3 regions of the Arthrobacter sp. NicSoilC5 genome follow, and region 1 is predicted to be linked to each of the others. Evidence: predicted binding sites of a transcription regulator. Region 1 holds the regulator's gene; each other region holds the start of a gene.
What was found. Region 1 encodes HrcA, which represses chaperone genes, less so after heat shock. Its sites were predicted from a motif close to TTNGCACTCGNNNNNNNCGAGTGCNAA; they were not measured.
Positions count from the first base shown of each region.

Region 2: a site for HrcA is predicted at 6,560-6,586, ahead of LDO22_RS07340 (FmdB family zinc ribbon protein). Genes of this name have one in related genera too.
Region 3: a site for HrcA is predicted at 7,916-7,942, ahead of groL (chaperonin GroEL). Genes of this name have one in related genera too.

Region 1 is NZ_AP024660.1:782,539-792,046, reverse strand. It holds gene lepA (translation elongation factor 4) at 1-1,243, shown strand, start outside; gene hemW (radical SAM family heme chaperone HemW) at 1,269-2,498, shown strand; gene LDO22_RS03615 (DUF4870 domain-containing protein) at 2,558-2,968, opposite strand; gene LDO22_RS03610 (DUF3097 domain-containing protein) at 3,088-3,939, opposite strand; gene hrcA (heat-inducible transcriptional repressor HrcA) at 4,111-5,124, shown strand; gene dnaJ (molecular chaperone DnaJ) at 5,213-6,340, shown strand; gene LDO22_RS03595 (16S rRNA (uracil(1498)-N(3))-methyltransferase) at 6,343-7,116, shown strand; gene LDO22_RS03590 (GerMN domain-containing protein) at 7,109-8,026, opposite strand; gene LDO22_RS03585 (PhoH family protein) at 8,469-9,508, shown strand, end outside.
Region 2 is NZ_AP024660.1:1,571,286-1,580,992, forward strand. It holds gene LDO22_RS07305 (PEP/pyruvate-binding domain-containing protein) at 1-1,741, opposite strand, end outside; gene LDO22_RS07310 (DUF2235 domain-containing protein) at 1,924-3,000, shown strand; tRNA gene LDO22_RS07315 (tRNA-Ala) at 3,046-3,121, opposite strand; gene LDO22_RS07320 (hypothetical protein) at 3,254-4,171, opposite strand; gene LDO22_RS07325 (GNAT family protein) at 4,277-4,897, opposite strand; gene galU (UTP--glucose-1-phosphate uridylyltransferase GalU) at 4,902-5,807, opposite strand; gene LDO22_RS07335 (5-formyltetrahydrofolate cyclo-ligase) at 5,910-6,530, shown strand; gene LDO22_RS07340 (FmdB family zinc ribbon protein) at 6,642-6,893, shown strand; gene LDO22_RS07345 (RcpC/CpaB family pilus assembly protein) at 7,006-7,731, shown strand; gene LDO22_RS07350 (DUF4011 domain-containing protein) at 7,743-9,707, opposite strand, start outside.
Region 3 is NZ_AP024660.1:3,833,003-3,842,709, forward strand. It holds gene LDO22_RS17930 (peptidoglycan bridge formation glycyltransferase FemA/FemB family protein) at 1-491, shown strand, start outside; gene LDO22_RS17935 (peptidoglycan bridge formation glycyltransferase FemA/FemB family protein) at 653-1,969, shown strand; gene LDO22_RS17940 (threonine/serine exporter family protein) at 2,004-3,491, shown strand; gene LDO22_RS17945 (siderophore-interacting protein) at 3,512-4,351, opposite strand; gene LDO22_RS17950 (uracil-DNA glycosylase) at 4,365-5,135, opposite strand; gene LDO22_RS17955 (DUF3263 domain-containing protein) at 5,267-5,596, shown strand; gene LDO22_RS17960 (LytR C-terminal domain-containing protein) at 5,648-6,289, shown strand; gene LDO22_RS17965 (cold-shock protein) at 6,356-6,562, shown strand; gene LDO22_RS17970 (ABC transporter substrate-binding protein) at 6,631-7,830, shown strand; gene groL (chaperonin GroEL) at 8,121-9,707, shown strand, end outside.

The sequences.
Region 1 (9,508 bases):
CCGTGCCATGATCTTCGACTCGGTCTACGACACCTACCGCGGCGTGGTGACCTATGTGCGCGTGGTGGACGGGATGCTCCACCCGCGTGAACGCATCCAGATGATGTCCACCAGGGCCTCGCACGAACTCCTGGAAATCGGCGTCAGCTCCCCGGAACCCACACCCTCCAAGGGCCTCGGTGTTGGCGAAGTGGGCTACCTGATCACCGGTGTGAAGGACGTCCGCCAGTCCAAAGTGGGCGACACCGTCACCAACCTGGCCAAGCCGGCCGCCGAGTCCCTGCCCGGCTACGCCGATGCCAAACCCATGGTGTTCTCCGGCCTCTACCCCCTGGACGGCGCCGACTACCCGGTGCTGCGCGACGCCCTCGAAAAGCTCATGCTCAACGACGCCGCACTGGTGTACGAACCGGAGACCTCCGCTGCGCTGGGCTTCGGCTTCCGTGTGGGTTTCCTGGGCCTGCTGCACCTTGAGATCACCCGCGAACGCCTGGAACGCGAATACAACCTGGACCTCATCTCCACGGCACCCAACGTGGAATACGAGGTGACCCTGGAGGATAAGAAGGTGGTCCGCGTGACCAACCCCAGCGAGTACCCCACGGGCAAAATCGCCGAGGTCCGCGAACCCATGGTTTCGGCCACCATCCTGGCGCCCAACGAATTCGTCGGCGCCATCATGGAACTGTGCCAGTCCCGCCGCGGCGTGATGGGCGGCATGGACTACCTCTCCGAGGACCGGGTGGAAATCCGCTACCGGCTGCCGCTGGCCGAAATCGTCTTCGACTTCTTCGACATCCTGAAGTCAAAGACCCGTGGCTACGGCTCTCTGGACTGGAAGGCCGACGGCGAGCAGGTTGCCGACCTGGTGAAGGTGGACATCATGCTCCAGGGCGAGCAAGTGGACGCCTTCAGCGCCATCACCCACCGGGACAAGGCCTACGCCTACGGCGTGATGATGACCGGAAAGCTCCGCGAACTCATCCCGCGGCAACAGTTCGAGGTGCCCATCCAGGCGGCCATCGGATCCAGGATCATCGCCCGCGAAAGCATCCGGGCCATCCGCAAGGACGTGCTGGCCAAGTGCTACGGCGGTGACATCTCACGAAAGCGCAAGCTGCTGGAAAAGCAAAAAGAAGGCAAGAAGCGCATGAAGATGGTGGGAACGGTGGAGGTGCCGCAGGAAGCGTTCATTGCGGCCCTCACCACCGACGAATCAAAGGACAAGGCCAAGAAGAAGTGACCACTGCGCAGCAGGGGACCCGCTGATGCCCAGCGTTCTTCCCCTCGGCGACCCGGCGCCGTCGGACGGTCTGCTGCCTGCGCAGGCAGCAGACGGTGCGGCGGCCCGGGCCTTTGGCCTGTACGTCCACATCCCGTTCTGCGCCGTGCGCTGCGGGTACTGCGATTTCAACACCTACACCGCCACGGAACTGGGCGGCGGCGCGTCACAGGATGCCTACGCCCAAACCGCCGTGTCGGAAGTGTCCCTGGCCGGCACCGTGATGGCACGGTCGGGGCTGCCGGAGCGGAAGCTCGGCACTGTCTTTTTCGGCGGCGGCACGCCCACCCTGCTGCCGGCAGATGACCTCGCCCTGATCCTTCGCGCTGCCATTGACCAGTGGGGCATCGAGGACGGAGCCGAGGTCACCACCGAAGCCAACCCCGATTCGGTCACCCCCGAATCCCTCGCCGTCCTCAAGGAGGCGGGCTTCACCAGGATTTCCTTCGGCATGCAGTCCGCCGTTCCGCATGTGCTCAAGGTCCTGGACCGCACCCACACGCCCAGCCGCGTTCCGCAGGTGGTGCAGTGGGCGCGGGAGGCCGGGCTGGATGTCAGCCTGGACCTGATTTACGGCACGCCGGGGGAGTCGCTGGCGGACTGGCGCCACTCCCTGGAGACTGCCCTCTCCTACCAGCCGGACCACATCAGCGCCTACGCCCTGATTGTCGAGGACGGGACCAAGCTGGCCGCGCAGATGCGCCGCGGCGAGGTGCCGGGAATTGACGACGACGACCACGCCGACAAGTACGAACTCGCCGACCAGCTCATCACCGAAGCCGGGCTCGGCTGGTATGAGGTCAGCAACTGGGCGCGGAGCCCGGAGCACGCGTGCCGCCACAACCTGGCCTACTGGCGTGGCGACGACTGGTGGGGCATCGGCCCCGGCGCGCACTCCCACGTGGGCGGGGTGCGTTGGTGGAACGTGAAGCACCCGTCCGCTTACGCGAACCGCCTGTCCCAGGGCCTGTCGCCTGCGGCGGGCAGGGAGACCCTGGATGCCGACACCAGGAACCTGGAGCGGGTGATGCTGGAGGCGCGCCTGCAGTCAGGGCTTGAAGTCTCCACTCTAAGCGCAGCCGGACGGCACCAAATAGCCGGCCTGATTGCGGACGGCCTGGTGGAACCTGCCGCTGCCTTCCAGGGCCGCCTGGTCCTCACGCTCAAGGGCAGGCTCCTGGCGGACGCGGTAGTCCGCCGTATCCTGCCCGACTGACTGTACCCACGTCCGTCGGGCCCGTACCGCGGGGCCGGTGGCCCCGCGGGGAGGCGCGGCTACTTAATCCAGCGCAGGTTGTACTGGTAGCGGTGCGGCTGGCCCTTGTTGACGTGGATCCCTGCTGCCACGGAGAAGCAGGTGAGCGCCACCCAGATCAGGGTGGCGATGACCGCGAAGATGTTTCCCACATAAGGGATGAACACCAGGATGTTGGCCAGCACGGCGGCGATGGTGGGCGGCAGGCTGAAGTTCAGCGCTTCTTTGGATTCCTGCGCGGTGAACGGGCCGCGGTCACGGAAGATCAGGTAGATCAGCAGCGAGGGGACGCACCCCAGTATCCCGCCGAAATGCGCGAGCGTGGCCCATTGGCGGTCTTCGCTGGCCGTGAGCGGCAGCGCATTTGCGGGGACGCCATGGTACTCGGAACGGCCCTGGCCGTCCCTGTGATCACGTGCGTTTTCTGCCACAGTCTGTTCCTTCGGAGGTGCAAGTGGTGCTGACTTCATGTACGGGCGCGGTGTGCAGCGGCCTTCGGAAAAGGCGCTGCACTACCAAGAATACTGGCTCCCGGGCCGGGGCCCGGCCTTCAGGGGACGGTGAGGAAGTCGATGACTTCCTCAACCCGCCCCAGCAGCGACGCTTCCAGGTCCGCATAGGTACGGACCGCGCCCAGCAGTTTCTGCCACCCCAGCCCGATGTCCTCCTTGGTGGCGTGCGGCCAGCCAAAGGCCTTCAGGATTCCGGTCTTCCAATCCTGTCCGCGCGGCACGGCAGGCCATTTGTCGATCCCGAGGACCGCGGGCCGGATTGCCTGCCAGACGTCCACATAGGGATGGCCCACGATCAGGACATTTCCGGCCGCGCCGGGGGATGCCATGACGGCGTCGGCTATCCGGGACTCTTTGGAGTCAGGGACGAGGTGGTCAACGAGCACGCCGAGGCGACGGCCCGGCCCCGGTTTGAAGGCGGCAACTGCAGCGGTGAGGTCGTCAATGCCGTGCAGGGGTTCGACGACGATGCCTTCCACCCGAAGGTCGTCTCCCCAGACCTTTTCCACCAGTTCGGCGTCGTGCTTGCCTTCCACCCAGATTCGGCTTGCCTTGGCGACCTGGGCCCGCTGGCCGGCGACCCGGACGGAGCCTGAGGCTGTCCTGCCGGCGGCGGGGCCGGAGGCTGCCGGCCGGGCGGCGGGAGGCATCAGCCGGATGGGGCGGCCCTCAAGGAGGAAACCGAAGCCGAGCTTGAAGGACCGGGACTTCCCTCGGCGGTCCTCCAGCGCCACGACGTGCATGCCGCCGGACTTTTCCACCCGGGTGACGGCGCCTACCCAGCCCGACTGGACATCCTCGAGCACCATGCCCCGCTCCACCGGCACCTCGGGCAATTCCGCCTTGGCCGGGGCGGAAATGCCGCGGGGCCCCCAGTTTTGGTAATCCATGGATTCAATCCGCCTAGCGCTAGGTCCTCCGCACCGGAATTTCGCCCGGAGCGGTACCAATGCTAACAACGGGCCGAGGCATAATAGACTGTTAGCACTTAGGCATGTCGAGTGCTAACAGTGGTGGCGCCTGGCGGGGCATGCGCCCCGGACCATGGATGGAGGTGGAGAGTGAGCGAGCCACGCAAACTGGAAGTGCTGCGGGCCATCGTGGAGGACTACGTCCACTCCCGCGAACCGGTCGGGTCAAAGGCATTGGTCGAACGGCATCATCTTGGCGTTTCGAGTGCAACCATCCGCAATGACATGGCGGCCCTTGAAGACGAGGGATTGATCACGGCCCCGCACACCAGTGCAGGCCGGATTCCCACGGACAAGGGCTACCGGCTCTTTGTCGACCAGATCTCGGCCGTCAAGCCCCTGTCGGCAGCGGAGCGCCGGGCCATCCAGTCCCTCCTGGAAGGCGCAGACGACCTCGACGACGTCCTGGACCGCACCGTCCGGCTGCTGTCGCAGCTGACCAACCAGGTGGCTGTGGTCCAGTATCCGCACCTCAGCAAGGCACTGGTGCGCCACATCGAGTTCGTGCTCCTGGCCCCCCGTAAGGTGCTGGTGGTGCTGATTGCCAACAGCGGCAAGGTGGAGCAGCGGGTCATCGACGTCGGCCAGGACCTTGGCGACGACGCCCTGGCCGCGCTCCGTACCCGCTTCCTTGCCGCACTCGCCGGAACTCCGCTCAGCCAGCTGGCCAAGGCGCTCCCCGCCGTCGTGGCCGGCACCGCGCACGGCCAGTGCCAGGCCGCGCACGCCCTGGCACTTGGCCTCGAGGGGCTGGCGCAAAACACCAGGGAGGACCGGATGGTCATGGCCGGGACAGCGAACCTGGCCAGGTCCAACGTGGACTTCCCCCTCAGCATCGGCCCCGTGCTCGAGGCACTGGAGGAACAGGTGGTGATGCTGCGGCTGTTGAGCGAAATGGCCCAGGACCACCGCGGAGTCGCCGTCAGTATCGGAAGGGAAAACCCTTATGACGGCCTTGCCGAAGCCTCCGTCGTGGCCACCGGCTACGGCCCGGACAGCGCCGCGAAGGTAGGGATCCTCGGCCCAACCAGGATGGACTATCCCACCACCATGGCCGCCGTCAGGGCTGTGGCCCGCTACCTTTCCAGGATTTTGGGGCCCTGACTCTTCGCCGCCGGAGCCTTTTCCGGACCGGAACACAGAGCGGGGCCGCCCAAACTGAACGCAGTACAACAAGGAAGAGATACGAACTTTGAGCAGCCACTATGACGTCCTTGGAGTCTCACCCGAAGCTACGGGCGAAGAGATCAAAAAGGCCTACCGCAAACTGGCCCGCACCCTTCACCCGGATGTAAACCCCGGTGCGGACGCTTCAGAACGCTTCAAGGCAGTAACTCACGCCTACGAGGTCCTTTCCGACCCCCAAAAGCGGAGGATCTACGACACCACAGGCAACGAGAACGGCACGGACAACGGCTTCGGCGGTGCCGGTTACGCGGGCCAGGGCTTTGCTTTCCAGGACATCTTCGACACCTTCTTCGGCGCCGGTGGCACCTCCGGCCCGGCTTCCCGCGTCCGCCGCGGCCAGGACGCCCTCATCAGCGTCCGGATCGACCTCCGCGACGCCGTGTTCGGCGTGAACAAGAAGCTCGAAGTGGATACTGCCGTGGTCTGCCCCACCTGTGACGGATCCTGCTGCCGGCCCGGCACCCACCCCGAGCGCTGCGACATCTGCGGCGGCAGCGGCCAGGTCCAGCGGGCCGTGCGTTCCATCCTGGGCCAGGTCATGACGGCCGCCCCCTGCGGCACCTGCGAAGGTTTCGGCACGGTCATCAAGGATCCCTGCAACGAGTGCAGCGGCCAGGGCCGTATCCGCAGCCGGCGGTCGCTGACCATCAAGGTTCCCGCCGGTGTGGCCACCGGAACCCGGATCCAGCTCGCCGGGCAGGGCGAAGCCGGACCTGCAGGCGGACCGACCGGTGACCTGTACGTGGAAATCCGCGTCAACAATGACGCCACCTACGTGCGGGAAGGCGATGACCTCCACGCCACCCTGCACATCCCCATGACGGCGGCTGCACTGGGCACGGACGTCAGCCTGGAAACGTTCGACGGTACCCAGGACATCGACGTCAAGCCCGGAACACAGTCCGGCGAGATCATCACCCTGCGTGGCCTGGGTGTCACGCACCTGCGGGGATACGGCCGCGGGGACCTGAAGGTCCACCTCCAGGTGGACACTCCGGCCAAGCTCGACCCGGCACAGGAGGACCTCCTCCGGCAGCTCGCCAAGCTCCGCGGCGAACAGATCACCGAGGGCAAGCTCGCCGCCAGCGGCGGCATGTTCGCCAAGCTCCGGGACCGGCTCGGTAACCTGTAGCGGTGAGCAACCCCGTCTTCTTCACCTCCGCCGGTTCACTGGCGGGCATGGTGCCCGGCCAGCTCTTTGTCCTCGAAGGGGCGGAGGCCCGGCATGCAGTCACCGTCAAACGCCTGTCTCCGGGCGAGGCCGTGGACATTGTCGACGGCGCCGGCGCGCGCATGAGCGGCAAGGTCGCCTCCGCCGCGCCCACGGGACTTGAAGTGGAGTGCGGCGCACTGGCAATGGAAGACAGGCCGGACGTCCGTCTGGTGCTGGTTCAGGCCCTGGCCAAGGGCGACCGCGACGAACTGGCCATTGAAACGGCCACCGAGCTGGGCATCGATGCCGTCATACCCTGGCAGTCGGAGCGGTCCATCGTGCGCTGGAAAGGTGACAGGGCCGCCCGCGCCCACGCCAAGTGGGAGTCCACCGTGGCCGCCGCCGCCAAGCAGGCGCGGCGCGCCTGGATCCCCGAGGTCCGGGCCGCCGTCGATACTGCCGGGCTTTCCGCCGCCGTGGAGGGTGCAGACCTGGCCGTCATCCTCCACGAAGATGCCGTGCGTCCGCTACGGACCGTCCTGGAAGCGTGGCAGGGGAGTGGGCACGACGGAATCCGGGAAGTCCTGCTGATCGTCGGCCCGGAAGGCGGAATCAGCCCGCGGGAAGTAACGAAACTCTGCGACAAAGGCGCTGTGACCGCCCTGTTGGGGCACCACGTCCTGCGGTCCTCCACGGCTGGGCCTGCCGCCGTCGTGCTTGCAAGCGACATCCTCGGCCGGTGGACGGCTACCTGACCTTGAAGGACCTGGTGTCCTCGTTGCGGTCCGGCTCCCCGCCGGACCCTGCCTGCGCCACCCGGAGCTCATAGTCGCCGGCCGGCAAGGTCAGTGCCAGCGCAAAGACGCCCGCCTGCCCCTGCCCGGCGCCGGCCGTGGTTTCCCCGGTCAGGAACGGGGCCTTGCTGCCGCCGTCCCCGGACTGCAGGATCTGCCAGCGGAGCTTTGCTCCCGGCGACGTGCTGCGGCCGGTGATCTTTACGCTGCCGGCAGGTACCTCGGTGCTTTCCTGCGGATCAATGATCCACACCGGCGCCACCAGCCCGGCTGCCCGGGTCATCAGTGCGCCCAGCTGGACTTTTCCGAACGCGACATAGTCCGTGTGGCCGTCCACGAGGATCCGCACCCGGACCTGCTGCCCTGTGTCGATCAGGCCCGAACTGGCAGCGGCGGCGGTCGCCGTGTAGATCAGCTGTTGGATGGCGCGGGCGGCCATGTCGGCGTCGAGGTTGCTGTTGAAGGCGTCGGCCGAGACGTCGACCGTGATGATGTCCTTGCCCGAGATGGAGGTGGCAAGTTTGTCCGGGTTCTGCCAGGGCGTAAAGAAGTCGGGGTCCAGCGGCTTCTCCGACATCATGGCGCGGAGTGCCCGCGTCACCGGGTTCTCCTGTTCCGGAACGTCCCGGAACTCACGGTAGAGGAAGATGTTCCCGCCGCTGCGGCCAATCCAGTACACCGGGGCCTTATTGGAGGACTGGGTGGTTTCCAGCGGAGCGCTGGTGGCCGGTGCGTCCGGCATGGTGCCGCCCGTGGCCGGGACTGAGGCGGAGGTGACGGAGGGCGTTGGTCCGTTCTCGGCGGTGCAGGCTGCAAGGGCGGGAACGAGCACCAGGATTCCTGCGAGGACGGCAGGGCGCACTCGGCCCATCGGTCGTCCTGCCCGTTCGGGCACAGAGGTTTCCGGCACTGTCCTGCCTAGTCCTTTCCTGGCGTGGCGGGCCGATCCCCCTGGCGGCCTGGCGTTCCAGCAGACGCTGGATTTCCAGCATTACACAGGGGAGGGTGCCTCCAGCCGCTCTTTGGCCTCCCCGGCCGCAACTGCAACGGGAACGATATGAGGCCGATATGAAGTTGATACCTAACGCTGCATTCTTACCCGTTTGCGGGTCCACTTCCCTGGCTGAAGGGCCGGTGCCACGCGCAGCCGGGTGACCCGCCTGGTCTGCGTTCCAGTGCCCGGTCAGGGCGGGTGCTGGCGTAAGATAAAGGGATCGCTGGGCAAGGAGCACCGTGCAAGGGGCGCCGGCATCAGCCGAAGCAAACAAATGATGTCGATCTTCGAGGGGACCACGGGCCTGCGGGCCAGCACCATGACTGAATCAGCAAATGGTAAGCGCCGGATCAACACGGGCGACGGCAGTCCGGGGGAATTCCCGCACTCCCTGCCTGGCATCCGGACCGAAGTAGTCCTCTTTGAGAACTCCGACCAAATGGTTCAGTCGCTCGGCAGCCATGACGAGGCGCTGCGGTTCATCGAAGAGCAGTTCCCGGACGTCAACTTCCATGCCCGCGGCAACGAACTGTCCATCAGCGGCCCCGTCAGTGACGTTCCCCGCATCATGCGGCTCCTCCAGGAAGTCCGTGGCCTGGTGGCCCGGGGCACAGTCATCACGCCCGCGGTGCTGCAGCAGCTGGTTGCCCTCCTGCGCACCCAGTCACTCCAGAATCCCGTGGATGTGCTCACCCACGACATCCTCTCCAGCCGCGGCAGGACCATCAGGCCCAAGACGCTGAACCAAAAGAACTACGTTGACGCCATCGATGCCAACACGGTCATCTTCGGAATCGGCCCGGCCGGCACCGGCAAGACCTATCTCGCCATGGCGAAAGCCGTCCAGGCACTGCAGCAGAAAGAGGTCAGCCGGATCATCCTGACGCGCCCTGCGGTGGAGGCGGGGGAGCGGCTCGGGTTCCTGCCCGGCACGCTCAGCGACAAGATCGATCCCTACCTGCGCCCGCTCTACGACGCCCTGCACGACATGATGGACCCGGAATCCATCCCGCGGCTCATGGCGGCCGGCACTATCGAGGTGGCGCCCCTTGCCTACATGCGCGGCCGCACCCTCAACGACGCCTTCATCATCCTTGACGAGGCCCAGAACACCACGCCGGAACAGATGAAGATGTTCCTCACCCGGCTCGGTTTCGGATCCAGGATGGTGGTCACCGGAGACGTCACCCAGGTGGACCTGCCCTTCGGAACGCGTTCCGGGCTGCGGATCGTCGAAGAAATCCTGCAGGGCATCGAGGGCGTCAACTTCTCTGTCCTGGATGCCGCCGACGTTGTGCGGCACAGGCTTGTTGGCGACATCGTCAACGCCTACAGCATCTGGGATGAAGCCCAGCGGAA
Region 2 (9,707 bases), 790 kb from region 1:
GGCGATCGCCCATCATCGACGTGATGAGCCCGAGCACCACCTCGGGCGCGTCCGACCACGTGGGTGCGCTGCTGAGCAGCACACTGACCGTTTCGCGGTGGCCGTACTCGGCCAGGAAACCGTCGAACGCGGACCGGAAGCCGGCGAACTCCTGTTGGTGCTCAAGGGCAGCCAGCAGTTCGCCCGGTGCGAGGCTGCTGAAGGCCTGCTTCAGGGCCGGGCTGGTCCTGACCTGGTCAGCCAGATTCCCGAGCGCCGTGTTGGCCTGGCTGGTGCGGGTCTCCGCACCGGCGATGAGTGCGGGTGCAAGCTTCAGTTTGCCCAGTGGGAGGAGCAGCAGGCGCAATTCCAGTTGGGGAAGGAGTATCCCGGGAAAGTACGAGATCCTGAGTTCGGTGATCCCCCGCATGGTGGTGAAGGCCTCAGTGGCGAGCGAAACGACTCCCTGCCAGGAGAGCGGGCGCGGGTCCTGGGCCGCCAGCCTGCTGACGTTGTCCAGAAAGGCCGTAAACCTGCTGTCGAAGGTCCACCGGGAAGGGTCGTAGCGCCTGGCCCGGCGGATAAGGGCCAGCGGCGCTGCCAGCGTCCGCAGGGTGGGCCGGGGTACCGGCGGAACCAGCCGCACCACCACACCGTCCTCTTCGGGCAACAGTTTCTCCACGGGCGGGAATGACACCCCCACGCTGCCGGCTATGCCGTGGAGCATGGCCAGGATGCCGCGCTGCATCCATCCGGAGACGTCCAGGGGGTAGGGGCGGACCTGGAACATCTCCAGCAAAAACGGCGCCAGCAGGCGCTGGATCGGGTTGAGCCGCAATGGCTGCGGGGGCAGGGCCGTTATGGGCCGGGCCTGCACCAGGAATATACGGCGGCCGGCAATCGCCCATTCGATGTCCTGGGGGCGGCCGAAATGGTCCTGCACGCCCACCGCCAACCGTGCCAGCTCAGCCGCCTGGCCGCTCCCGAGTCCGCGGACGGGCTCCCCTGCCCCAACGGACCTCTGGGTGCCGCCTTCGGTCCCTGCCCGGATAACCACCTCATGCCGGCCCGGCCTGAAGGCGCGGATCCCGCCCGCCCGGTCCAGGACATACCGTTCAGGGATGACCTCGCCTGCAACCACCGCCTCACCCAGGCCGGGGCTCGCATCGATGAGGATTTCGTTGCGCTCACCAGTTACCGGGTTGGCGGTGAACATGACGCCCGCCAGGTCTGCGCGCACCATTTCCTGGACGACGACGGCCATGGCGGCGCCGCCGGGGTCCACACCCTGCCTGCCGCGGTAGGCAATGGCCCGGTCCGTCCACAGCGACGCCCAGCAACCCACCACGGCCTGGACCACCGCCGTCTCGCCATGGATATTCAGGTAGGTATCCTGCTGCCCGGCGTATGTGGCCCCTGGCAGGTCTTCGGCGGTGGCGCTGGAACGGACCGCCACCGGGCTCCCGCCCAGGCCCGCATAAGCCGCGGCAATGTCCTTGCGGACACGGTCCGGCATCTTTGCCTCCGTGAAAAGACTGCGTACCTCCGCCGGCGCGGCGCCTGCCTTGAGCAACCGGCCAAGCTCGCCGCCCACCCCGGATTCCTCCAGCATGGCAAGGTATGCCCTGGTGGTCACTACAAACCCGGGCGGAACCGGAAAGCCGGCGCGGACCAGTTCCCCAAGGTTGGCGCCTTTCCCACCGGCCAGGGCGACGTCGCGGGCACCAAAATCCCCCAGGTTGCCGACCGTCGTCACATTCATTCCGGGGCTCCTGACACTGTTCCGCCCGCTGCTCACTCCACGCTAAGCCCCCGGGACCGGGCACACAACAACAACCCAGCCAGCGGCGCTAAGGCATGTATGGACGGGAAGCCAGCGCGGGTGTATACCGATGGAAGCCGCGACCGCGGCCGGGGAGAGGGTCGGATTCCCAGGAAGACGAAATGGCCAAGCGCATAGTAGTTTGCTGCGACGGAACGTGGGCAACCCCGGACCAGGCTGACGACGGGCAGCCGTGCCCCACCAATGTCACAAAGCTCGCCCTGGCCATCGCTGCGGCCGGCAAGGACCAGGACGGCACCGACATTGAACAGAGGGTCTTCTATCATCGCGGCGTGGGCACCGGACGCCAGGGCCGTCTCGGTGGAGGCGCGTTCGGCGCAGGGCTCTCCTACGACATCCTCGCCGCCTACCGCTTCATCATGGGCAACTTCCAGCCAGGGGATGAGCTGTTCCTGCTGGGCTTCAGCCGCGGCGCCTACACAGCCCGCAGTACCGCTGGACTGATCAGGAACGCGGGCATCCTGCGCCGGCGTTTCCGTGGAAGGCTGGGCGCCGCCTTCAGCCTTTACAGGGACCGGACTGCCACCACCAACCCGCGTTCGGTCGAAGCCACGCTCTTCCGCCGGTCCTTCTCCCACGAGACCCGGATCCACTGCATCGCGGTCTGGGACACCGTGGGGGCGCTCGGCATCCCGCTCACCGGGGTACCTGTCGTTGACAGGTTCAACCGCAGGTTTGCCTTCCACGACACGGCACTCTCCACTACCGTCGACAACGCGTTCCAGGCCTTGGCAATTGATGAAAAAAGGAAACCATTCGCTCCGACGCTCTGGCAGCCGCAGGACGACGCGGGAACCCAGAGACTGGAACAGGTATGGTTCACCGGAACGCACGGGGACGTAGGCGGCGGCAACCGGAGCACCCTGCTGTCCGACGTTGCCTTGTCATGGATCGTTGAACGCACCCGGAGCGCAGGGCTTGCCTTCCGGCCCGATGCCTCCGGGGCCGCGGCAGGGGCGCCGGTTGAGCCGTCCAACCAGTACCCGCCGATCCAGGAATCCCGCGTTGGTTTTTGGAGAATGCTGCCTGCCTACGTCAGGCCCATAGGGTCAACCGATCCGGCACACGAACGGGTGGCAGAGTCCGCTCTGAAGCGGCATGATGGCGATCCCACCTACCGGCCGTCCAACCTTGTCCGCTATCTGGGGGAAAGGCCCGGCACTCCATCCCTGTCCTGAGGGGGCGGGCCGGTCACCCGCCGGAACCGGCCGGGTGCCTGCAAATGGTGGAGCTAAGGAGATTCGAACTCCTGACCTCTTCGATGCGAACGAAGCGCTCTACCAACTGAGCTATAGCCCCGGACGTATCCGCGCCCTGGCGGACTGCTGCCCGCCGGTGCGGGACCGGTGTCCCTAGGCTACAAATTTTCCCGGCTCAACGCCAATTGACGCGCGCAGTGGGCGGCGGAGGAAGGCAAGGCGCTGCCGGGCCCTATGCGCGGCGGCGCTGCAGGACGTCGTCGAGGTTGCTGAGGGCGCTTTGAGCCTTGGACAACTGCTGTGCTTCCGCTGCAGCAGCCGTCTCTGCCGCGGGCGCTGCGGAAGCGCCCTGCTTCAGTGACGGCTTGCCGACCGCCTTGGGCGCTTCGGGAAGCTCAAGCGGCTTCGGCTCGGGACGCTCCGCCTTTGGGGCTTCCACGTACACGGGCTTGGGGACTTCCACCGGCTCCCAGGGGGTGCTGGCGGGGGCGGCCGGAGCAACTGCCGGTGCGCTGGTGTCGCCGGCAGCCACGGCAACGGCGAGGGCGGCTTCGCGAAGCTCCATGGCGGTGAGCGGTTTGACCTTCGGCTCCCCCGCCTCGGCGTCGAAAAGCCGGCTTTCCGGCAGCACGGGGGCGGTTTCGGGCTTCGCAGGCAGGGCGACGGCGTCTTCCGGACGGCGCGCCGGGGCGCTCATCGCGGAGCGAAAGGCGGCGTCCACCTTCGCCTTGCGGTCACGGATGGCGAGCCAGCGCAGCAATGCCACGGATGCAACCGTCAGCAGGGTGCAGGTGAGCGGCAGAGCGGGCGAGCCGATGCCGAAGGGAAGCAGCACACCTGAGATGAATGCAGTCACCAGGGAAAGGAGTCCCACAAGGGCCACGCCAGTGCGGCCGTAGCGGATGCGGAACGGCGCCGCAGGTGGGGTGCTTGCAGTGCCGGCAAGGGATGCGGCACTCTTCCTGGGTTCCATGGCTTTCTCCTGCTGGGCGGCGACGTTCAGGACCAGGCCGGCATGCGGATCCGGCCTTTCATCGGCGGGGGCGTCTGCCAGGAACTCGCCGGCGGGCTGGAACTGATGCCTGCGGTTCCGGAGGACGTAAGGGGCAACCCATACAATCCAGAGCGCGACGGCAACCACAAGGATCACTGAGCTGCTAAGGGGGAAGTCCACACTCAAAACCGTATGAGCATCATGCCTGCTCAGGCCGCATTAGCTGCGGTGTGTCGTGCCCCCACTGGCAAACCGTTGGATTTATGACCGGCGCGACGCCAGCCACGGACCCAGGAGGCCTTCCGGGACCTCTTCGGAGGTGAGGGCGAACGAACGGTGGTCCGCCCATTTGCCGTTGATATGCAGGAAACGGGGACGGTACCCCTCGTCCCGGAACCCCAGCTTTTCCACCACCCGCAGGCTGGGTCCGTTCTCGGGCCGGATGTTGATTTCCATCCGGTGCAGGCCAAGCGTACGGAAACAGTGGTCCGTTACCAGCGCCACGGAGGTGGGGGCTATCCCCCGTCCCGCCCGGGATTGGTCCACCCAGTACCCCAACGTTGCCATCATGGCCGAACCCCAGACGATGGAAGACACCGTCAGTTGGCCCACGATGGCCGGATTCCTCAGGCCCGGCCTCCACTCCGTGATGACGAAGGGCAGGGCGGTAGCCTGTGCAGCCTGCAGGTTGAGCGAGCGGACCATGTGCCGGTAGTCGGGAAGTCCGCCGGACGGGTCCGGGTTGGAGGCTTCCCACGGTGCCAGCCACTCACTGTTCCGTGACCGGACTTCTGTCCACTCTTTCTTGTCCCGGTACCGGATGGGCCGCAGGACCAGGTCGCCGCACTCGAGGGTGGCCGGCCAGATGGGACCTGTGCGCACGGCGCTACCGGGAGAGGCCGGCGGTGAAGCCCGGCAGCCATTCCCGCAGGCCGGGCCCCAGGTCATCGCTGTCGATGGCCAGCTGGACGCAGGCCTTGAGGTAGCTGAGCTTGTCGCCGGTATCGTAACGGCGGCCCCGGAACACCACGCCATACACGCCATGTCCCTCGCCGTCACCGGAGGCGAGTTCCTGCAGGGCATCCGTCAGCTGGATTTCGCCTCCGCGGCCCGGCTCCGTGTGCTCGAGGACTTCGAACACGGCGGGGTGCAGGACATACCGCCCGATCAGCGCCAGGTTGGACGGTGCTTCCTCGGGCGAGGGCTTCTCGACGAGCCGGTTGACGCGGACATAGTCCTCGCCGTCGATGGCCTGGACGTCGGCGCAGCCGTAGGCGCTGATCTGGGAGGGTTCCACCTCAATGAGGGCGACGACGGACCCTCCGGTTTTCGCCTGCACGTCGATCATGGTGCTGAGGAGTTCGTCGCGGGCATCGATGAGGTCGTCGCCCAGCAGCACGGCGAAGGCTTCATCGCCAACATGCTGCTTCGCCCGGAGCACGGCATGGCCCAAGCCATGGGGATCGCCCTGCCGGACGTAGTGGATGTCACCCAGCTGGCTGGCGGCCTGGATGGACGCAAGCTTTTCCGTATCGCCCTTGTCCTCAAGGGTCGATTCGAGGGACGGCACCCTGTCGAAGTGGTCTTCGAGGGCCCGCTTGTTGCGGCCGGTAATCATCAGGATGTCGTTGAGGCCCACATGGACGGCTTCCTCCACCACATACTGGATGGCAGGCTTGTCCACGACGGGAAGCATTTCCTTGGGCATGGCCTTGGTGGCTGGCAGGAACCTGGTGCCCAGGCCCGCTGCGGGAATGACGGCTTTGCGGACTCTGGGATTACTGGTGTTCACCGGACTAATCTAACGTCAGCGTCAAGTATTTCAGTAACCCCCGGCACCGAAGGCCGGCACGCGGCCTCAAGGCGCGGAACACCGGACTTCAGGGAGGACAACATGCTGCAGGAGACAAACGCCGTCAAGGACGGGATCCGGGCTATCCACCGGCAGCGGCGGGCAGGCCTGACGCCGGCGCAACTGGAAGCTGCCGGCCAGGCCCTGGCCACCCATGGGGACGCCTGGGCTGGATCGGTGACGGAAGGCCGTCCCGGGATAGCATGCGTATACCTTGGCGTGGGTCAGGAACCACCTACCCTCCCGCTGATCAAAGCCCTGCACCGCAGCGGCCACCAGGTCCTGCTTCCGGTGTGCGAACCGGCCAGGGAGTTGAGCTGGGTGTTCTGGACTCCGGACACCGGCTTCGAGCGCAGCAGGTACGCGCCCATCCTGGAACCCACGGGGCACCGGCACGGGCCCGAAACCGCCGGCGACGCCGCTGTGCTTTTCATTCCCGCCACAGCCGTGGACCTGGCCGGCAACAGGATTGGCCAGGGCGGCGGCTACTACGACAAATTCCTGGGGCACCTCGCTACGGCCGGGAAGGAAATCCCGCTGGCCGCTGTTATCTACGACGATGAATTGCTGCCCGCCGGACGGATCCCGGCCGAGGAGTTCGACCGTCCAGTCCCGGCCGTCCTGGTCCCTTCCGGGTACCGGCCCCTGGCGGGCGGCGCCTGAACACCGTCGTTCCGTGCACAGTGATAGAATTAGCACTCAGGCCCTGCGACTGCTAATGGTTTACCAGGTGGCAGCACGGGACCTCTCGTTTGCCCAAGAGGAGGAGCACCAGTGCCAACATATGCTTACGCCTGCAAGGATTGCGGCCACGCCTTCGACATCGTCCAGTCGTTCTCGGACAGCAGCCTGACGTCCTGCCCTGAATGCGAAGGCACGCTGCGCAAGAAGTTCAACAGCGTCGGTGTCGTCTTCAAGGGCTCCGGCTTCTACCGCACGGACTCCCGCGATTCCAAGGGCAGCTCCGTTTCCGCCGCGCCTGCTGCCGCCCCCGCCGCGCCGGCGCCCGCAGCCGCCGCGAGCTAATCCGGCACAGACTTCACGACGGCGGCCGGCGCTTTCCAGCGTCCGGCCGCTTTTGTCCACATAGGCCTTATCCCGGCTCCCTTGCGCGTGCGCCCGGAGTTAGCGTGGGCGCATGCCCCTTCTTCCCCGCCGCCGTGCCGCCCTCCGGTATTCTTCGGGCCCCGCAGGCGCTGCCCGCAGTCCAAGGAACCGCCCCCTGCCCGCGCGTGTTGCCGCCTGGTTGAGCCGGAACCGCCGGCTCGCCGCTGCACTGTTGCTGTGCGCAGCTGCCGCCATCGCCGTCCAGCAGCTCACTCCTGCCCCGCTCTCCACCGCCACCGCACTGGCCGCAGCTCGGGATCTTCCTGCCGGGACCGCCGTGACGGACGCGGACGTGGTCCGAGTCCAGGTGCCCCCTGGCATGGTGGCCGACGGCTTCCTCCGGGATGACGCCGCCGCCACCGGCAAACAGCTCGCCGCACCGATGCGCAAGGGCCAGCTCCTCAGCGATGCCCAGCTGGTGGGTCCCGGGCTCCTGGCAGGTACACCGCCCGGTTCAGCCGCAGTTCCACTGCGGATGGCGGATGCCTCGTCGATTCAGCTGGTCTCCCCCGGCCAACTGGTCAACGTTGTGCTCACATCGGCCAACGGGTTCGACCAGCAAGGGCCGTCGGAGGTACTGGCGTCGGCCGTCCCCGTGCTCTGGACCTCCAACAAGGGCGGCCAGAGCGGCCAGTGGCTGGGCACCACGGAGACCGACGGTCTGATCGTGGTGGCAGCCACCGCCGAACAAGCATCACGCCTGGCCGGAGCGTCAACCCATGGCCGGCTGTTCTTCGTCCTGGTCGGCCCGCCGTAAGCTTGCACCGGTCAGCCCCAGTGCGGCGGCTTCTGTTCCTTCAACCACGTGTCGTGGTCATCCTCCCGGTCACCCCAGCTGCGGGCGTCATCCTCTGCGGCCTTGCTCGGGAGGATCTCTTCAGTGCCGCCTGTTACTGTCCGGGGCGCCGGTGCCGTTTCGGCCGGGCCTGCAGGAACGTCCCCGCCGGTTACTGTTTCTGCCTGCCCGTCCTGGAGCTCATCCTGGCGCATGTCTTCCTCGCGGCCGTCTTCCTCAAGCCTGCCGTGTGCAGGTTTCTTTTCCTCGGTCATGGATCCCGCTTCCTGGTGTCCGCTGTCACCGGTCCGGCCTGCGCCGCGATCCCCGGGCAGGTAGGAAACTCCGGCGGACGGCGCGGCGTCAATTCCATTGAGCGCCTGGTCAACGTCGTCGTCAAGGAAGCCCGCAGACTGGTGGGCCCTGCCCGGCAGCACCATCTTTTCCAGGCCCAGATAGCCGGCAATGCGGTCTGCGCAGGACGACGGGTCCGTGAACACTTCGATGGTCCACAGCGGCATGTACCGCCAGCCAAGGCGTTCCAGCAGTTGGGGACGCAGCCTGCTGCGTTCCCGCACGCTCATGGTGCGGTACTGCGCAGTGCCGTCGGACTCGATGGCCACCGGCCGCGGGATGTCGGAGTCCTCCTGGCCCATGGTATTCAGGGGGTCGGCGGCTGCCACTACATCGATTGCCCCGTCGTATTGGTGCCAGACCCTGGCGCCCCGGGCACGCAGCCGGTCACCGAGATCCGCCACCAACGGGTCCGCGCCCAGCGCCTGTTCGCTGGCGGCGGCGCGGGACGCGGGGGTGCCAAGATCCGTGTTGCCGGAAATTTCCCGGTCCAGCAGCGCGTACAGGTCCACCGCCCCGTGGGTAAGCCGGGTGTGGTCCAGGTCCTCGGGCCGGAAGCACGTAAGTACGTGCAGGGAACGCCGGGCCCGGGTCATGGCCAGGGCAAACTTCTCCCGGCCGCCTTCAGCGGACAGCGGCCCGAAGTTGTGGAGGGCACGGCCGTGCGGGGTCCGCCCGAATCCCGGCGAGAAAATGACATGGTCGCGGACCAGGCCCTGGGCACGTTCCAGGTCCACCACGCGGAAGGACTCCGGGCCGGCGCCGAAGAATCCGGCCAGGCCCGGCTGGTTGGACAGCTGGAGCCGGATGGACTCGCCAATCCTCGCGGCGTGGCGCAGGCTGGCGGTGACTACGGCGAGGGAGGTCCGCGGACGCAGGCGGGCGTGCTCGAAGACCAGCTCCACTACGCGGTTGACCTCGGCAACCACGGACTCCACGCCTTCGTGGTCGGCACTGGGAAGGCCGGTGCCGTCCGGCAGGTATTCCACCAGCAGGGACCGGTCCAGCCCCGTGGCCGACTGGCCCTCGGGCAGCCGGCGCAGGCCGCCGTCGTAAAAGTTCTTACTGAGCTGCAGGACCAGGTCCTCGTCCACTGCGCGGTACACCACGTTGAGGCGCCACACCGGCAGCACTGCGGAGAGCGCGGTAAAAGCGCTCTCGACGCGGTGGTGGGCAGACTCGCCGGGTGCAAGCCGCTCCACCCCAACCGTGAACGTCCGGGGCGTGGCAATGCGCGGGTCGCCGAAGGCGATCACCTGCCGTGCCCGGGCAATCGACGGCAGGACGGCCTGCAGGGAGGTGGCCTCCGCGTCGAGGATCACGACGGCGTCGAAGTGCTGTTCTGCCGGGAGCAGGCCCGTCATCAGGTACGGGCTGACGGACCAGACCGGGACGAGTGTGCCGATCAGCTCAGGTGCCTGGGCGGTGAGGGAAGGCAGGGACACCCGGCCGTCCTTGAGCAGGCTGCGGAGCAGGTCTGCCTGGCGCGGCTGGGCAGCGATGGCTGTCCGCCACCGTTCCGCGAGGTCCCACCGCAGACGGGCGGCGCCGCTGGCAATGTGGGCATTGTCGGCCAGCCGGTACTCCGCTTCCAGCTGGCGCAG
Region 3 (9,707 bases), 1.6 Mb from region 1:
CCAACACGGTCAACGCAAAGGGTTCCATGCCCCTGCGCAGCTATGAGTACTACGAGCGGTTCTGGGACGAGTTCTGCAACCGCGGCCAGGGCAACTTTTTCTTCGCCTACGAGGACGGAAAACCCAGTGTTGGTGCCTTCGTCATCAACTACGGGGCCAAGGCAACGTACAAAGACGGCGGTTCCACCCAGAACCGCAAGCAGTACGGGGACTCGCACCTGGTGCAGTGGACGGCCATCCGGCGGATGCAGGAACTTGGCTGCACGGAATACGACTTCTGCGGCACCCCGCCGGCTGCCCGCATTAAGGACAAGACCCACAATCTCTACGGAATGGGCATGTTCAAGACCAGCTTCACCAAGACGGTCACCGACTTTGTGGGCTGCCACGACTACATCCTGTCCCCGCTCCGGCACCGGCTCTGGGTCAACGGTGGAGAGAAAGTGTTCCGCCGGATCGAGACCGCACGAACCGGGCAGCAGTTCTACTGACCCGCTGCCGCCAGGGCCCTCTCCTGAGCGCCCCGCGCGGCCCGTACGCTGCGGGAACCCGGCCGGCCTGAACGCCGTCCGCCCTGAACACCCTCCACCCTTAACACCCTCCACCCAGTGCGTGCCCACAGGCCGCGAAGAGTCCAGAAGAAGGTCACCCCTTGAATCCAGTTTCCGCCGCGACCGGGCTTGAATACGCCAACCTCAGCGACGCCGAATTCGAGGCCTTCGCCCTGAAGCACCCGCAGAACAGCTTCCTGCAGTCCATCGACTTCGCCCGCTTCCAGCGTGCCCGGGGCCAGCAGGTGGAACTCTTCGGGGTCCGTCGCGACGGCGAACTCGTGGCCGCAGGAAAGCTCAACTACACCACCACCCGCCTGGGCTACACCGTCTGCGAGTGTGCCAAGGGCCCCCTCATGGACTACTCGGACCGGGACCTGGTGCGCGCCGTCGTCGGGCTTCTCCGCAACCACGCCGCTGAGCGCAAGGCGGCTGAACTGCGGATCTCGCCGAACATCAGGTACATCGCACGCGACGCTGATGGCGCCGAACACCCGGACGTCGAAGACAACAGGCCGCTGGTGGCGGACCTGGAACAGCTCGGATTCCAGCACCAGGGCCTGGACATGAACTTCATCAACGTCAACTGGATGTTCATCAAGAACCTGGTGGGGATCCAGGACGCCGAAGAACTGATCATGGGCACCAGCTACCGCACCCGCAAAGCCATCCGCAAGGCGGAAAAGAACGGCGTCTTCCTCGAACAGGCCACCCTGGAAACCCTCGACGATTTCTACGGCGCCCTGAGCCGGGCAGGCGACGAAAAAGGGTTCGTGTACCGCGAACGCGCCTACTACGAGAACCTGCTCCGCACCACCTCCGCGGAGTTCACCAAGCTGATGATGGCCAAGATCGACATCCCGGCCTACCGCAAATCCATCACCGAACGGCTGGCCGCGGAGTCGGCCACAGCGGCGGACCTCCGCCGCGAGGTGGAGGAGACCGGCAGCAAGAAGAAGGCCAACCGGCTCAAAGTGGTCCAGGACCTGGTGGACAGCTACGAGCGGAGCCTGAAGGACATCGAACGCTTCCCCGACTCCGTGGGAACGGCCACCGTCGCGGCCATCCACTTCGTCTGCTACGGCGACGAGGTGGTGTGCGTGATCGGCGGCACCGTCCAGGACTACATCTACTTCAACGGCGCAACCTCCCTTTACTGGGGAATGATGCTGCACGCCCTGGAGAAGGGCTACCCGCGGTACAACTTCTACGGCACGTTCGGCATCTCCGGGCAGGACGAGGAAGGCCACGGCGGCTACGAATTCAAGAAGGGATTCGGCGGGGAAGTGGTCCAGCTGGTGGGGGACTTCGTCCTCCCGGTCCGCCCCGCCGTCTTCCACGCCAACCGGCTGGCCAGGTCCGCTGCCGCTGCCGCCCGCACACTGCTGGGTAAACTGCCGCTGAAGCGCGCATCCTGAGAGTCCATCAACCGCGCACAGGGAGGAAACGGGCATGACCAACCGGCCCGAACGGCCAGGGTCCAGGCCGAAGACTGATGGCCTGCCCAAGACTGAACCACTGACCCCTGCACAGCTTCGGCAGGACGCCGCCGCCAAGAGGATGCTGCGCCGCCTGGTGCAGGGCGAGAATCCTCCCACGGCTCCGCTGAGCATCGTGGACCGGCTGGCGGGCAGCCCGTACGCCAACCCCACCATCCAGGTCGGCGGCGTGGATACGTCCGCGCGCAAAACCCTGGACTTCGCCCTGCACCTGGCTGAGACCATGTTCCGCTACGGCGCGGGCGCCCTGGAAGTCGAAACCAGCATCATCGCGGTCACGGCGGCCCTGGGGCTGAAGAACATCGAAGTGGACATCACCAACCAGTCCGTGGGCATCAACTACGCGCCCAAGGACCAGACCCCCATCGCCCTGCTGCGCGTGGTGCGGTCCTGGACCAACAACTACGCCGGGCTGGCCAAGGTGCACCAGCTGGTCACCGACATCGTGGCCGGGGGTGTGGGCCGTGACGAAGCAATCCGCAGGCTCAACGAGGCCATCACCAGCCCCAAGCCCTACCCGCGGTGGATGGTCACCGTAGCGTTCGGCATTTTCGCCGCGGTGTTCGTGGGGGTGCTGGGCGGCGGCCCGGTGTCGTCGGTGATCGCGTTCGTGGCCAATATCGGCATCAGCCTGCTGGCCCGGCAGCTGGGACGCTGGCGGGTTCCCGACTTCTTCATCACCGCGAGCTGCTCTTTCGTGGTCACCATGCTGGCGCTGCTGCTCTGGCAGCTTGGGCTCACGACGTCGCCCTCCATCGTGGTGGTGGGCGGCATCCTGCTCCTCCTGCCCACCGGGCGCCTGGTGTCCTCCGTGCAGGACGCCATCAACGGCTTCCCCGTGACCGCGGCGGGCCGGTTCCTGTCCACCCTGCTGACCTTCGGCGCCATCGTGGCGGGAATCGCCGTTGCCTTCGTCGTGGGGGAGCTGACGGGGCTGCAGCGCATCGACGTCACCCAGACCTTCCCGCCTGCCTACGATCTGTGGGTCCTGATCCTCTTCGTGGCCGCCGCTGTGATGGCCATCGGCATCACGGAACAGACCACGTGGAAGCTCCTGCTGCCCACGGCAGCCGTGGGCGTGGCCGGCTACCTGGTGCTGCTCGGCTGCGGCCAGCTGGGCATCGGGGACCGGTTTGCACCTGCCATGGCCGCCGTCGTCATTGGCCTGCTGGCACGGGTGGTAGCCCTGCGCATGGGCGCACCGCAGCTGGTGGTGGCAGTCCCCGCGGCACTCATCCTGCTGCCGGGCCTCACGATTTTCCGGTCCATGTATGTGCTCACCGTTGAGGAGTCTGAAGTCCTGGCCGGTGCCGGCGGGATGCTCAGTGCCGGCGCCATTGTGCTGGGCACGGCGGGCGGGATTGTGCTGGGCGATGTGCTGGCCCGTCCACTGACCCGCAGCCTGGCAAGCAACGAGCGGCGCCGGGCCCGCCGCCGCTAAGCCACGGCCGCCTGTCCAGGCTAAATTTGGCCGACCGGAAGCTTCTTCTCGGCCTGGAAGTCGTCCTCTACCCGGCCCTGCGCCCAGTACCCGGAGAGGGACACCTGCCGGCGCTCCAGTCCGCGCTGCTTGAACAGGACCTCGCGCAGGGCTTTCATGTAGCCGCGTTCGCCGTGCGCAAAGACATCCACCGTGCCATCGGGCCATTCCGCGTCCGCCACTGCGTTCACCAGCAGGTCGCTGGAACCCGCCGGAGCGCCGTTGCGGGGCAGCCAGGTGATGTGCAGTCCTGCCGGGGCGGCAATGGGCTGGATGTCCGCCCCGGATCCGACCTCCAGGAAGGCCAGCCCGGTTGCCCCTGCCGGCAGTGACTCGATGCAGGCGGCGATGGCGGGCAGGGCCGCCTCGTCACCGGCAAAGAGGTACCAGTCGGCCTCGGGGTTGGGGTTGTACGCGCCGCCGGGGCCGGTAAAGATCAACGGCTCACCCGGCTGGGCGTTGGCCGCCCACGGACCGGCGAACCCTTCATCGCCGTGGACCACGAAGTCGATGGCCAGCTCCCGGGCCCCGGGATCCACCCAGCGCAGCGTATAGGTGCGGGTGAACGGCCACTGCTCACGCGGCATGGTTTCCCGCACCGTCCAGAGATCCAGCGGGGAGGGGTACTCCACGCCGGGCTGTGGAAAGACGATCTTCACGTAACGGTCAACGAACCCGTTGTTGACGAAATCACCGAAGCCCTCTCCGCCGGCCACGATCCGGACCATGTGCGGGGAGAGCTGTTCCTTCCGCAGCACGGTGAGGTTGACCTGCGGACGGCTCTTCTTGGTTGCGCTGGTGGCGGCGGGGACAGTGCTCATAAGGCAAGCCTAGCTAGGGCAGCGGCGGGAGTTCCCAAGTTACGTCCCGCGCACCCTGTTCCCGGAGCAGCTGGTTTACGCGGCTGAACGGCCTGGAACCAAAGAACCCGCGGGAAGCGGACAGCGGACTGGGGTGCGGGCTGGTGACCGCAGGAGCCCCGCCCAGGAGCGGCCGGACGCCCTCAGCCTCCTTGCCCCACAACACCGCCACCAGCGGCATCCCTGACCCGTCCGGGGACTTGCGGGCGGCCAGTGCGGTGACTGCCGCCGTCGTAATTTCCTCCCAGCCCTTGCCCCGGTGGGAGCCCGCCGCGCCGGCCCGGACGGTGAGCACCCGGTTCAGGAGCAGCACCCCCTGCTCCGTCCACGCGGACAAATCCCCATGGACGCGCGGGGGAATGCCCAGGTCCGACTCCAGCTCCCGGTAAATGTTGACCAGGCTGCGGGGGAGGGGTCGGACGTGCGGGTCAACCGAAAACGACAGGCCGACGGCGTGTCCCGGCGTGGGGTAGGGGTCCTGCCCCACGATGAGGACCTTCACGTCCGCGAAGGGCTGGCGGAAGGCGCGCAGGACGTTCGACGGCGGCGGCAGGAGCTGGTGCCCGGCCGCCTCTTCGTCTGCGAGGAACGCCAGGACCTTCCGGAGCTGGGCTTCGACGCCCTGCAGCGCCGCGGCCCAGTCCGGAGCCATCAGCTCTGCCAGTGGCAGCTGCGCCAGATCGGCGAAGCCGGCGGCGTCCGCAGGGTCCTGCTGCAGCTCGAAGAGGGCGTCCGATTTAACCATCGTTCCATTGTTGCAGGGACGGAGCAGGGCCGGCCGGGAACATCCAGCCGGGCGGGCGTAAATGACACCCTTGTTATTCGGCGGCTAGCATAGGGGTAAGACATTGACCCTTACCAGCGAAGGAGTGCGCCGTGGCGGAACCGGCCCGGGAACACCTGCCGGAGCAGGATCCAGGGAACTCCCTCCTGGCGGATTTCACCCTTCGTGAGTCCTCCCTGTCCGAGCGTGAACAACAGATGCTGGCGCTGGAACGGCAGTGGTGGAAGTACGCGGGAGCCAAGGAGCAGGCCATCCGTGACCTGTTTGACCTCTCCGCCACCCATTACTACCAGCTCCTGAACGCATTGATCGACCGCGAGGATGCGCTGGCCCACGATCCCATGCTGGTCAAGAGATTGCGTAGACTACGTACGTCGCGCCACCGTGCACGTACTGCCCGGCGCCTGGGATCCGACGCTTAAGACGCCCCAGGCCGGGACAACAGCCGCAATCAACAAGGATGTCCTTCCACCATGACCAGATACGCCCGCGATGAATTCGACAAAGTCCCGGAGGCTGCGTCGCGACAAGGTGTCCACCGGACGGCCTCGGCCCCGTCCCGCGTGCGGCTGTGGCCCATCCTGGCGATGGGAGTGGCGGCCCTGGCCATAGGGTTGGTGTCCTTCCTTATCCTTCCCAAACTTGGCTTCAACACCACCGCCAGCCAGGCCTCGGCCAGCGTGGAGTCAGCTCCGCTGGCCGGCACCGGCACAGCCCCTTCGGCCACGCCTTCCGCTTCCGCGCCCGTGGCTTCCACGGTGCCCTCCGCTTCTTCCGAGCCAACCCAGGACGCCGGCCCCGCTCCGGAGTCCACGGCCCCTGCCAGCCAGCAGGCCGTCGTCGACAGGACCCAGGCCGTTGCCGTCTACAACGCCGCCGGCACGGCGGGGCTGGCCAGCCGGGTAGGCGCAACCGTCCAGGGTGACGGTTGGCGGCTCGGCCAGGTTGGTAACTGGTCCGGAGCCCCGCAAAAGTCCTCCGTGATTTTCTACGCAGGTCCCCAGCACCTGGCCAGCGCCCAGGCGCTTGCCGGTCTGCTGAACATCCCCACCGTGGTGGACAGTACCGAATTCCAGTCGCCGCTCGTTGTGGTCCTGGGCCCGGGTTACCGGTAGCCGCACGCCGTCCAGTAACGCCGGTCCGGTCTCCACCTGGCCCCCAAACGGAAAGAGTTGTTCATCATGGCACTGGGAACCGTGAAATGGTTCAACGCTGAAAAGGGCTACGGCTTCATCACCGTTGACGGCTCCGGTGATGACATTTTTGTCCACTGGTCCGCAATCCAGGGGGAGGGGTACCGTGCCCTGGCCGAGGGGCAGCGGGTGCAGCTCGATGTGGGCGAGGGTGAAAAGGGTCCGCAGGCGGAAAACGTCCGGCCGGCCCAGTGATGCCTGCTCTGCGGCGAGATGGCCGCGTCCGGGCGGCCCTCGCCCTGTCCGCGGCAGCAGTTCTTTCGATGACAGCATGCGCCGGTACCGGCGGCAACGCCAGGGTGGAAACGGCGGAGGCCTCCGGCGACGGCGTGCTGCGGGTAGGGATGATCCTGGACAATGCCGGTGACAATGCCTTCCTTAACGCTCCCCAGCTGGCTGCCGCCAAGCTCGCCGTCCAGGACATCAACGCCGCCGGCGGACACAAAGGCCGGCCGGTGGAGCTCCTCCCGGTGCACCCGGACCAGGACACGGGAAAGCAGGCGAAGGACCTCGCCGCCGCCAAAGCGGATGTGGTGATCGGACCCACCGATTCCAGCCATGCGGCCGCCGCGGTGGACGTTCTGTCCCACGCGCGCATACCGGTCATCTCGCCGGCCAACACCGCCGCAGGCCTGTCAGGGCTCGCCAGCGGAGGCTACTATTTCCGCACCGCCGCAGCCGACGTCGCCCAGGGCCCCGTGCTGGCAAAACTCGCCAAGGACTCCGGGGCGGCCACCATCACTGTGCTGTACCAGGAAGGCTCCTACGGCAAGGACCTCTCCGCTGCCGTCACAGACGCTGCGACAAAGTCCGGACTCACGGTCCTGCCCGGGGCCGGCTTCAAGGACGGTGCCGCCGCCGAAACCGCGCGCTCCACTGCAAAGGCCAAGCCTGACGCCGTCGTCCTGATTGCCCGCGAGGGCGCGCAGGACGCCCTGGCCGGGCTGGACAGCGCCGGCCTCACCGGTTCACGGATCATCCTCAGCGACGGCGCGTTTGCCCGGTACGGCTCCAGGCTCGGCTCCGGGACCCTCGAGGGCACACGCGCCGTCGTCCCCGGACAGTTGCCCACCGCTGCCTTCCAGGCAAAACTGCTGGCGGTGGACCCTGCCCTCAAGGACGTCTCCTACGCTGCCGAAACCTACGACGCCGTCACGCTGGCGGCCCTCGCCGCAGCACGTGCCCAGGATGACGCCGGACGCTCCATTGCCGGCAACCTGATTGCCGTCTCCGGAGGGGCAGCCGGCCCCGGCGCCGGAGTGCCAGCCGCCCCATGCCTGAGCTACAAGGAGTGCCTGGGCGGCCTTGCTGCCGGCCCGGACATCAACTACGACGGCGAATCGGGCCCGGTGGCCTTCGATGCCAAGGGCGATATCACCACGGCCCTCTTCTCCGTGTACACCTTCGGACCCGACAACAACCCCTCGCTGTCCGGCCGGGAGACAGCGGGCCACTCCGGCTGATCGCCCTGGGCGAAGCGGCCCCGTCCTGCGGGGTGTCACGCGTCTTTTCGCTTGCACTCTCACCTGGGGAGTGCTAATTATTGACTTAGCACTCTGACGCACCGACTGCTAAAGCAATGCCTGGTTCCGGCCGGCGGCGCACGGCACCGGTCGAGGAGCGAAAGAAACACCTCACTTCAGTGAGATCCCCGCCCGGAGGCATACAGAGGCCGCCGGCAAAGGATCGTCCGTCGCGGGCACTGCAGCGAAGGTTCATTCTTAACGACTGTCCCGAAAGGACTACTGCCGTTATGGCCAAGATCATTGCATTTGATGAAGAGGCACGCCGCGGCCTTGAGCGTGGCCTGAACACCCTCGCCGACGCCGTTAAGGTCACCCTCGGCCCGCGTGGACGCAACGTCGTCCTCGAAAAGAAGTGGGGCGCCCCCACGATCACCAACGATGGTGTTTCCATCGCCAAGGAGATCGAGCTGGACGATCCCTACGAGAAGATCGGCGCAGAGCTGGTCAAGGAAGTTGCCAAGAAGACCGACGACGTTGCCGGTGACGGCACCACCACGGCAACCGTCCTGGCCCAGGCCCTGGTCAAGGAAGGCCTGCGCAACGTTGCCGCCGGCGCCGACCCGCTGTCCCTCAAGCGCGGTATCGAAAAGGCTGTTGAGGCCGTCACCGCCGAGCTGCTGAACTCCGCCAAGGAAATCGAAACCAAGGAAGAGATCGCGGCTACCGCCTCCATCTCCGCCGGTGACGACGAGATTGGTGCCCTTATCGCCGAAGCCCTGGACAAGGTTGGCAAGGAAGGCGTCATCACGGTCGAGGAGTCCAACACCTTCGGCCTGGAGCTGGAACTCACCGAAGGCATGCGCTTCGACAAGGGTTACATCTCCGCCTACTTCGTCACCGACGCTGAGCGCCAGGAAACGGTCCTCGAGGATCCGTACATCCTGATCGTCAACTCCAAGATCTCCAACGTCAAGGAACTGGTTGCTGTCCTGGAAAAGGTCATGCAGTCCAACAAGCCGCTGCTGATCATTGCCGAGGACATCGAGGGCGAGGCCCTGGCCACCCTGATCGTGAACAAGATCCGCGGCACCTTCAAGTCCGTCGCCGTCAAGGCTCCCGGCTTCGGTGACCGCCGCAAGGCCCAGCTCGCCGACATCGCCGTCCTCACCGGCGGCCAGGTCATCTCCGAGGAAGTTGGCCTCAAGCTGGAGACTGCCGGCCTGGAGCTCCTGGGCCAGGCCCGCAAGGTTGTTGTCACCAAGGACGAGACCACCATCGTCGAAGGTGCCGGCGACGCCGACCAGATCGCCGGCCGCGTGTCCCAGATCCGCGCCGAGATCGAGAACTCCGACTCCGACTACGACCGCGAGAAGCTGCAGGAGCGCCTGGCCAAGCTGGCCGGCGGCGTTGCAGTTATCAAGGCCGGAGCTGCAACCGAGGTTGAGCTCAAGGAGCGCAAGCACCGCATTGAAGACGCCGTGCGCAACGCCAAGGCTGCAGTTGAAGAAGGCATCGTCGCCGGTGGCGGCGTGGCCCTGATCCAGGCCGGTGCCAAGGCATTTGCCAACCTTCAGCTCTCCGGCGACGAAGCAACGGGCGCCAACATCGTCCGCGTTGCCATCGACGCTCCGCTGAAGCAGATCGCCTTCAACGCCGGCATGGAGCCTGGCGTAGTTGTCGACAAGGTCCGCGGCCTGCCCGCAGGCCACGGCCTGAACGCAGCAACCGGCGAGTACGTCGACCTGCTGGCTGCCGGCGTCAACGACCCCGTAAAGGTGACCCGCTCTGCCCTGCAGAACGCTGCCTCGATCGCCGGCCTGTTCCTCACCACCGAAGCAGTGGTGGCTGACAAGCCGGAGAAGGTTTCTGCCCCC